DNA from 4 places in the Geobacillus sp. DSP4a genome. Region 2 is predicted to be linked to each of the others. Evidence: riboswitches for the same ligand, from Rfam matches in the RefSeq annotation. Region 2 holds a riboswitch; each other region holds the start of a gene.
What was found. Region 2 has a riboswitch for S-adenosylmethionine ahead of ETC02_RS08520 (phosphoadenylyl-sulfate reductase). Riboswitches for the same ligand answer to the same signal wherever they lie in the genome.
Positions count from the first base shown of each region.

Region 1 (2,197 bases), on a different contig from region 2:
GTTTTTTCGACCGGCCGGGTGGTATTTCTCGTAGCGGTCGCTGACGTTCCGGTACGGGATGCCGACAACGATCGTTCGGTCGATCGTTCCTTCGTCCATGAGCGTCTCGATCACGGTTTTGATTTTTCCGTACATAAAATAATCCTTGCCGTCTTGCGCGATTAATAAAGAATATTTATGCAACGGAGAAAAATTGCTTGGCAAGTAGACAAGCAACCCGATTTCTTCTTGCAGCTCCCTGCTGTAAAGCGTATAATCGCGCATCGTTCCTGTTGCTGTCGCCATGATCATCCTCCATGAAAGCGCAAGTTCACTTGTTATTGTAACATATTTAGGCAAAAAGATGTTAACGAAGGGCTCGAATTTTTCGTGAACTTGCCGAACATTGGCGCCGGCAAAAAAATGACTTGCAAAAATGGCCGGAATGCGTTACAATTTTCTAACATCTTTTTCCAAAAGAAGTATCCCACTTCTAAACGAAGTGAAAGTGGGAGATGAATTTCGGTTGGCGTTAGCCAACGAATATGATAGAATATGGTTAGAACGGACACCTTCGGAACGAAGGGAAGCGTAAAGGGTTCTTGTGTGTGGCTTACCGTTCGGCGAACACACACAAGTCGCTTGAAGCCCCCACCTCTAAGCGAAGTGTAGGTGGTGGGTAGTTCACTAAATTAACAATTAACAAAATTAAATACGCAGCGGTTCTTATCAAGAGAAGCGGAGGGAACTGGCCCAATGAAGCTTCAGCAACCAGCCGCCCGGCGGCCAGGTGCTAAATCCAGCGAATTGAGCATTCAATTCGGCAGATAAGAAGAAGCATGACCCCATGTGTATGGAAAAGTCTTCTTCTTAGAAGACTTTTTTTATTTACTCAAGCGGCCGCTCCCTCAACCGAGAGGCGTCGAGGATCAAGGCCCTCGGCCGCTGCTTGACCAACAGCGGCGCTTCGTTGGGCGTTAAGTGGTTGGCCGTTGATCCATGATGGAATTTTCAACAGAAGGAGAGAGATGAGATGGAGAAACTAGAGACGTTGTTAGCGCAAATTGGCAACCGGAGCGAAACGGTGACGGGGACGGTCAACCCGCCAGTTTATTTTTCCACCGCCTATCGTCATGCCGGCATCGGGGAGTCGACCGGGTTTGACTATATCCGCACAGGCAACCCGACGCGCAAAATCGTCGAAGAAGCGATCGCGAGACTGGAAGGCGGCGACCAAGGCTATGCGTTCAGCTCCGGCATGGCCGCCATCCAGACGGTGTTCGCCTTGTTTCAGAGCGGAGACGAGTTTCTCGTATCGGCCGACCTTTACGGCGGGACGTACCGCCTGTTTGAGCGCGGCTGGCGCAAGTACGGCCTTCGGTTTCATTACGTTGACTTCACCGATCTCGATGCAGTGGAAGAAACGATAACGGAAAAAACGAAAGCCATTTTCTTGGAAACGCCGACGAACCCGTTGATGCAAGAGACGAATATTGCCGCCGTCTCTGAGCTCGCCAAACGGCACGGGCTGTTGTTGATCGTGGACAACACGTTTTACACGCCGGTGCTCCAGCGTCCGATTGAAGAAGGAGCCGATATCGTCATTCACAGCGCGACGAAATACTTAGGCGGCCATAACGATGTGTTGGCCGGGCTTGTTGTCGCCAAAGGCGAAGAGCTTTGTCAACGGTTGGCCGAGTACCATAACGCCATCGGCGCGGTGTTGTCGCCGTTTGATTCGTGGCTGCTCATCCGCGGGATGAAAACGCTGGCGCTAAGGATGCGCCAGCATGAAGAAAACGCCAAGCGCATCAGCGCCTTTTTGCGCGAACATGAAGATGTTACAGACGTCTTATATCCAGGAAGAGGCGGGATGCTGTCGTTCCGGATTGCCGATGAAAAGTGGGTGAACGGGTTTTTAAAAAGCTTGCGCCTCATTACGTTCGCGGAAAGCCTGGGCGGAGTCGAAAGCTTTATTACGTACCCAGCGACGCAGACGCATGCGGACATTCCTGAGGAAATCCGCATCCAAAACGGTATTTGCAACCGGCTGCTCCGTTTCTCGGTCGGCATTGAGCACGCTGACGATTTGATCGCCGATTTGACGCAGGCATTGAAAAACATGAAAGAGGTGTGAGCGATGGAACGGGAATGGTCGTTTTCAACGAAACTGCTCCATAACGAATGGAAAGTCGACCGCCACACGGGGGCGGTGAGC
Region 1 is NZ_SDLD01000009.1:3,390-5,586, reverse strand. Features, by position in the region: gene ETC02_RS04790 (alpha/beta hydrolase) at 1-285, opposite strand, end outside; SAM riboswitch class I at 703-813, shown strand; gene ETC02_RS04785 (methionine biosynthesis PLP-dependent protein) at 1,013-2,116, shown strand; gene metC (cystathionine beta-lyase) at 2,120-2,197, shown strand, end outside.
Region 1: it holds a riboswitch for S-adenosylmethionine, as region 2 does, so the genes downstream of both, ETC02_RS04785 (methionine biosynthesis PLP-dependent protein) here and ETC02_RS08520 (phosphoadenylyl-sulfate reductase) in region 2, are expected to answer to the same signal.

Region 2 (2,197 bases):
GAATAATGCCCGAGCCGATCGTTTTCACTACTTCTCCGCCGCCGAGGCTGCCAAGAAACACGCCGATGCCGCAAAGAAGGAGGGCGACCGATTTTCGGGGAATGGCGCCCGACCCGTACGCGACGCCCATCGAGGCGGCCGCGCCGCTCGCCCCGATGTTCATGGCGAAGAAAAAGGACACAATAAAGGCAATGGCAAGGAGCATATCGTTGTTCTCCCCTTATGTGAGATGGAGCCCGCACTCCGTTTTCCCCTGGCCGGCCCAGCGCCCGGAGCGCAAATCGTTCGGATCCGATGCCGGCGCTGTGCACGGGGCGCAGCCGATGCTCGGGTAGCCCCGGTCATGGAGCACGTTGTACGGAAGACCGTGTTTATATACGTAATTCCAAACGTCTTTCCACGTCCAATGAATGAGCGGGCACACTTTAATGGAGCGGAATTTGTCGTCTTTATTGATGTACTCGACATGGCGCCGCGTCGGCGACTGTTCGCGGCGCAAGCCGGAAATCCAGGCGGTGACTCCGGTCAAGACTTCCCGCAGCGGAATGACTTTGCGCAACTCACAGCATTTGTTCGGATCGCGTTTCCATAGTTCATCGCCGAACTGTGCAGCCTGCTCCTCCAGCGTCAAGTGCGGCTGTTTCATCACGATGCGGAGCGACGGGTATTTTTCCTGTACGTTCGCGATCGTATCGTACGTCTCTGGAAAATGCAGGCCGGTATCCAAAAAGACGATTTCCGCATCCGGCTTGACTTGGGAAATCAAATCAATGAGCACAATCCCTTCAATGCCGAAACTGCACGCATAGACAATGTCATCGCCGTATTCGCGATACGCCCAAGCAAGGACGTCAAGCGCCCCTTTCGTTTCATTATCGGACGGAAAAGACGGTTTTTCGGCCGTTTCCCATTGGTCATATGTGAGCATCGTTTCCCCCTCCTTAAAAATAAAGAAAATCAACATAATTAGTCGGATATTCATCCGGCAACGGGCAGCCTGGCGATAAAAACGCCCCTTCCATTTCGGAAAGAGCGGAAGAACGAGGGACGCCTTATCTTCCAAAATGGATCCCATTTTGCTGGAATTAGCACCTTGCCAAACGCGGCAGGTTGCCGGAGTTCATCGGGCCAGTCCCTCCCCCGCTCTTGATAAGCGTATGTAATTTAATTGATTAAAATTTTAACACAATTGGCGCTAATGTCAATCCTAGTTTTTCGATAGGAATTTTTTTATATACATAGGCAGCTTCGCGATGCTTCCATCCGGTGACGGAAGGAGAGGATTACCGCTTGCGCAGGCTTCCGAGCTCCTCAACAATGGCCTGTATTTCGCTTGGACTGAACGTTTCACGCTTCATGACCATGTCGTAAATGTCTTTCAGTTCGTCATACCATGCCTCGGAAAAATGGGCCGGCTTAATCGCATCAAAATTGAGCACTTTTAATTTTTTCTTCAGCTGTTCAACGATATATTCGACGTTTTCTGCGGACGGTTTCGATAAATCCATGGTTTCGCTCCTTTCGTGGCAGGTTATCATGTATTGTACCACACCGGCGGTGAAAAAGGGGAGAGGCAATATAGTCCGCGCCAGCGTTAGGTGGTAAAATATAGGTGCATGTGCACGAGCTGCTAGAAAGCGGCTATCAAGCGCTTGGATGAAAAGGGAAAACTAATGCCAAGAAAACGGGATGGAAAGGAGTGGCTGCTTCGATGGTCAAAGTGTTGTTTGTTTGCCTCGGCAACATTTGCCGTTCGCCGATGGCGGAAGCGGTATTCCGTCATTTGGTGAACGAACGGGGGCTTGACGGACAGATTGTCGTTGATTCAGCGGGAACGGGCAGCTGGCATGTCGGGGAGCCGCCGCATGAGGGGACAAGGCGGATTTTGAGTGAAAACGACATTGACTATTCCGGCATCCGCGCCCGGCAAGTCGGGCGCCGCGACTTGGAGGAATTTGATTACATCATCGCCATGGACGCCGCCAATTTGAGCGATTTGCGCCGGCTCGCCGGGCCGAATTCGCCGGCGGTGATCGCCCGGCTGCTTGATTTTGTCCCGGATCGGGAAAAAGACGATGTGCCGGATCCGTATTATACCGGGAATTTTGCCGAAGTGTACCGCCTGATTCGCTCCGGCTGCGAGCATTTGCTTGACGCGATCGTCCGCGATCATCGGCTGGCCCCTAGGGAAAGAAAA
Region 2 is NZ_SDLD01000019.1:46,114-48,310, reverse strand. Features, by position in the region: gene ETC02_RS08525 (sulfate permease) at 1-205, opposite strand, end outside; gene ETC02_RS08520 (phosphoadenylyl-sulfate reductase) at 221-928, opposite strand; SAM riboswitch class I at 1,050-1,156, opposite strand; gene ETC02_RS08515 (DUF1128 domain-containing protein) at 1,284-1,508, opposite strand; gene ETC02_RS08510 (low molecular weight protein-tyrosine-phosphatase) at 1,712-2,197, shown strand, end outside.

Region 3 (2,197 bases), on a different contig from region 2:
AGTACAAGGTAAGGGAGGAGATACAATGATTCTTTTTTATTACGTCATCCCATGTTTCCTACATCATCATATGGTATAATAATCCCAACCAACATGAAACGAATGGAGAAGGAATCCACTTGAAAAGCATCAAACCCGGCCGCGGCCCGTCGATGCAAGGGCTGTTCGGCAGCATCGCCGCTGTGTTGTTCGGCATCTTTTGGATGGTGATGACCTTCTCCATCACCGCGGACTCGCCGTTTCCCGCCGCCCGCTTTTTTCCGTTTTTCGGCCTTGTCGTCATCGCCATCGGTGTATTTCAAGCAATTTACCATTACAAAAATGCGACGGGAAAACAACGCATGTCCTTATTGGACATTGTCGTCAGCGAGAAAGAGCCCGACCCACTGAACGTCCGATTTGGAGGCGAAGAGAAAACAAACAAGTATTGCCCATACTGCGGAGAACATGTGCAGCGTGATTTTCAGTTTTGCCCCCGATGCGGGAAAGCGCGAGCCCTTGACGCGAGCCGCTCTTTTTATCTGAATCTCTTTAACTTTTGAAATTTCCTTCTTCACCGTATTGAATAATTTCAAAAAATACATTAAATTATATAGTAATAGTCAAGACGAAATAAACAACCGCATACGGACATTCTTATCAAGAGAGGGGGAGGGACTGGCCCGGTGAACCCTCAGCAACCTGGCCGCGGCCAAGGTGCTAAATCCAGACAGGCAACAGCCTGGAAGATAAGAAGAAGCGAACGAAAAGTCTTCTTCTTAGAAGGCTTTTTTCTTTTACTACAACGAAATGGGGGAATCAAACGTGGGGCTGCTCGATGAGTTGAAACAACGCATTCTCATCGCCGACGGAGCGATGGGGACGCTGTTATATTCGCATGGCGTCGACCGTTGTTTTGAAGAATTGAATCTATCGAATCCAGACGAAATCATTCATATTCATGAAGCGTATATCGCGGCGGGCGCCGATGTCATTCAGACGAATACATACGGCGCCAACTATGTGAAACTCGCGCGCTACGGCTTGCAAGACGAGGTGCCGGCGATCAATCGGGCCGCTGTAAGACTGGCGAAGCAAGCAGCCAATGGGGGGGCGTACGTGCTCGGAACGATCGGAGGGCTGCGCACGTTAAACAAAAGTGTCGTACCGCTTGACGAAGTGAAGCGGACGTTTCGCGAGCAGCTGTTTGTGCTGCTTGCCGAAGGGGTTGATGGTGTGCTGCTGGAGACGTATTACGATTTGGAAGAGTTGGAGACGGTGCTTGCCATCGCGCGCAAAGAGACGGACTTGCCGATTATCGCCCATGTGTCGCTCCATGAAGTCGGCGTTTTGCAAGACGGCACGCCGCTCGCGGACGCCCTTAGCCGCCTGGAGGCGCTCGGGGCCGATGTTGTCGGGCTCAACTGCCGGCTTGGTCCGCACTATATGATTCAGTCGCTTGAGGAAGTGCCCCTGCCCAATCGCGCATTTTTGTCGGCGTATCCGAACGCGAGCCTCCCGGATTACCGCGACGGCCGGCTTGTCTATGAAACGAACGCGGAATATTTTGAAGAGGCGGCCAAAGCGTTCCGCGATCAAGGGGTGCGCTTGATCGGCGGGTGCTGCGGCACGACGCCGAAACATATTGAGGCAATGGCAAAGGCGCTCGCCGACCGGACGCCGGTGACGGAAAAAACGGTGAAGCGGCGCACGGCATCTGTATCGGTGCAAGCCGATCGGCCCGCGCCGACTCCGCTTCCCGAGCTCGCCCGCACGCGCCGCTCGGTCATTGTCGAACTCGATCCGCCGAAGCAACTCGGCATTGACAAGTTTCTCGCTGGGGCGAAAGCGCTCCATGACGCTGGCATCGACGCGCTGACGTTAGCTGACAACTCACTTGCCACGCCGCGCATCAGCAACGCCGCCGTCGCCACGATCGTGAAAGAGCGGCTCGGCGTCCGCCCGCTCGTGCATATTACGTGCCGCGACCGCAACTTGATCGGCCTGCAGTCGCATTTGATGGGGTTGCATACGCTCGGCATCACCGACGTGCTCGCTATTACCGGCGACCCGTCGAAAATCGGCGATTTCCCGGGAGCGACGTCCGTGTATGATGTGTCGTCATTCGATCTCATCCGCCTAATCAGCCAATTCAACGAGGGATTATCGTACTCGGGCAAACCGCTCGGGCAAAAAACGAACTTCTCGATCGGTGCGG
Region 3 is NZ_SDLD01000010.1:59,593-61,789, forward strand. Features, by position in the region: gene ETC02_RS05520 (zinc ribbon domain-containing protein) at 120-542, shown strand; SAM riboswitch class I at 634-735, shown strand; gene ETC02_RS05525 (bifunctional homocysteine S-methyltransferase/methylenetetrahydrofolate reductase) at 805-2,197, shown strand, end outside.
Region 3: it holds a riboswitch for S-adenosylmethionine, as region 2 does, so the genes downstream of both, ETC02_RS05525 (bifunctional homocysteine S-methyltransferase/methylenetetrahydrofolate reductase) here and ETC02_RS08520 (phosphoadenylyl-sulfate reductase) in region 2, are expected to answer to the same signal.

Region 4 (2,197 bases), on a different contig from region 2:
AACAGCCGCCGGCGTGACAAACACGATGATCGTGGCCGACCGCCATGGCCAAATCGTCGGCGAATACAGCAAGCTTCACCTGTTCCAATTGATGGATGAACATTTGTATTTGCAGCCGGGAAACGAGCCAGGCTTGTTCTCGCTTGACGGGCTGCCGTGCGCTGGGGTCATTTGCTATGACATCCGATTTCCGGAGTGGATTCGCGCCCATGCGTTGGCCGGAGCGGAAGTGCTGTTTGTCGTCGCCGAATGGCCGCTTCCCCGCCTTCACCATTGGCGGACGCTCCTGATGGCGCGGGCGATTGAAAACCAATGCTATGTCGTCGCTTGCAACCGGGCCGGACGCGACCCGAACAACGTCTTCGCCGGCCATTCGCTCATCATCGACCCATGGGGCGAAATTATCGCCGAGGCGGACGAGAAGCCGGGCATTCTCTCGGCCGACATCGATCCCTCGCTCGTTGCGGACGTCCGCGCACGCATCCCGGTGTTTGCCGACCGCCGGCCGCACGATTATGAAGAGGCGGCAAAAAAATTTTTCAAAACGTATTGACAATCCGCCAGCCCAACCTGTATCATTCGAATCAAGCAACCAAACGATTGTTAACATCGTGAAAATTGCAAAAACTTAATAGCTAGATCGGTACTCTTATCAAGAGTTGGCTGAGGGAATTGGCCCAATGAAGCCCAGCAACCGACCGTAATGCTATCGTGAGATAGGGCGCACGCCAAAGGCGGCGCCGGAAGCGAACCGCTTCCGCAGGGCACGGTGCTAAGTCCAACAGAAAGACCGATGTCTTTCTGAAAGATAAGAGGCGCGAAGACGATGCATCTTCAAGCCTCTTTCCGTATGCGAAAGAGGCTTTTTCATTTGCCAAAACCTAAAGGGGGAACGTGAAAATGACGATTGTCCAATCCACTGTTTACGAACCGCTCACCGAACAAAAAGCGACCGCCCTCGCCGTCCGCCTCGGCCTATTCCGAGACGGGGCGCCGCTTGTGTGCCGCGAAATCGGCGACGGAAACTTAAACTTAGTCTTTCATATCGTCGATCAGGAAACGAAGCAAGGCGTCATCATCAAACAGGCGCTCCCGTACGCGAAAGTCGTCGGCGAAAGCTGGCCGCTCACGTTAAAGCGCGCGGTTATTGAAAGCAACGCGTTGCGCACGTTTGCCAGCTATGTACCGCAATACGTGCCGAACGTCTACTATTCTGACGAATCGCTTGCCATTACCGTGATGGAAGACTTGTCCCGTCTGCAAATCGCCCGCAAAGGGTTGATCGAAGGGAAAACATTCCCGCTTTTGTCCCGGCATATCGGCGAATTTATCGCCAAAACAGCGTTTTACACATCCGATTTCGGCATGAACCAGCAAGAGAAAAAGAAATTGGCGCAAAGCTTCGTCAATCCGGAACTGTGCAAAATCACCGAAGATCTCGTCTTCACCGATCCATTTTTCGACCATGACACGAACAACTTCGAAGGCGAGCTGCGGCCGGACGTCGAAACGCTTTGGAATGACGACCGCCTCCGTTTGGAAGCGGCGAAGTTGAAGCGCAAGTTTTTAACCGAAGCCGATGTGCTTCTGCATGGCGATTTGCATACCGGCAGCATTTTCGCAAGCACCGACGAAACGAAAGTAATCGACCCGGAATTCGCCTTTTACGGCCCGATCGGCTTTGACCTTGGGCAATTTTTCGCCAACTTGCTGTTAAATGCGTTGTCCCGCCCTGACGTTGAGCGCCAACCGCTCTTTGATCACATCGACCGGACCTGGGACGTCTTTGCGTCCATATTCTCGGAGCTTTGGCGCACCAAAAGCATCGAGACGTACGCCGCAACACCGGGCTTGCTTGACGAAGTGCTCCGGCATGCGTTCATCGATGCTGTCGGCTTTGCCGGCTGCGAAGTCATCCGCCGGACGATCGGCCTCGCCCATGTGGCCGACCTTGACGGCATCGAGCAGAAAGAAGCCCGCCTTGCCGCCAAACGACACGCGCTCCGCCTCGGCCGCCGCCTAATTGTCGAGCGCAACGAGCTGACCGGAACGGACGGCTTCCGCCGAGTGTTTGCAGAAACCGAATAGTAACACGGCGACGACCGGCCCAGTGCCGGCCCGGATCAACGGAAAATGTGAAAAGAAAGGAAGACGACGATGGACACCTTTGCCATCCCGCGCTCTGTCGAGTGGCGCG
Region 4 is NZ_SDLD01000021.1:43,095-45,291, forward strand. Features, by position in the region: gene ETC02_RS09195 (carbon-nitrogen family hydrolase) at 1-553, shown strand, start outside; SAM riboswitch class I at 647-815, shown strand; gene mtnK (S-methyl-5-thioribose kinase) at 901-2,088, shown strand; gene mtnA (S-methyl-5-thioribose-1-phosphate isomerase) at 2,158-2,197, shown strand, end outside.
Region 4: it holds a riboswitch for S-adenosylmethionine, as region 2 does, so the genes downstream of both, mtnK (S-methyl-5-thioribose kinase) here and ETC02_RS08520 (phosphoadenylyl-sulfate reductase) in region 2, are expected to answer to the same signal.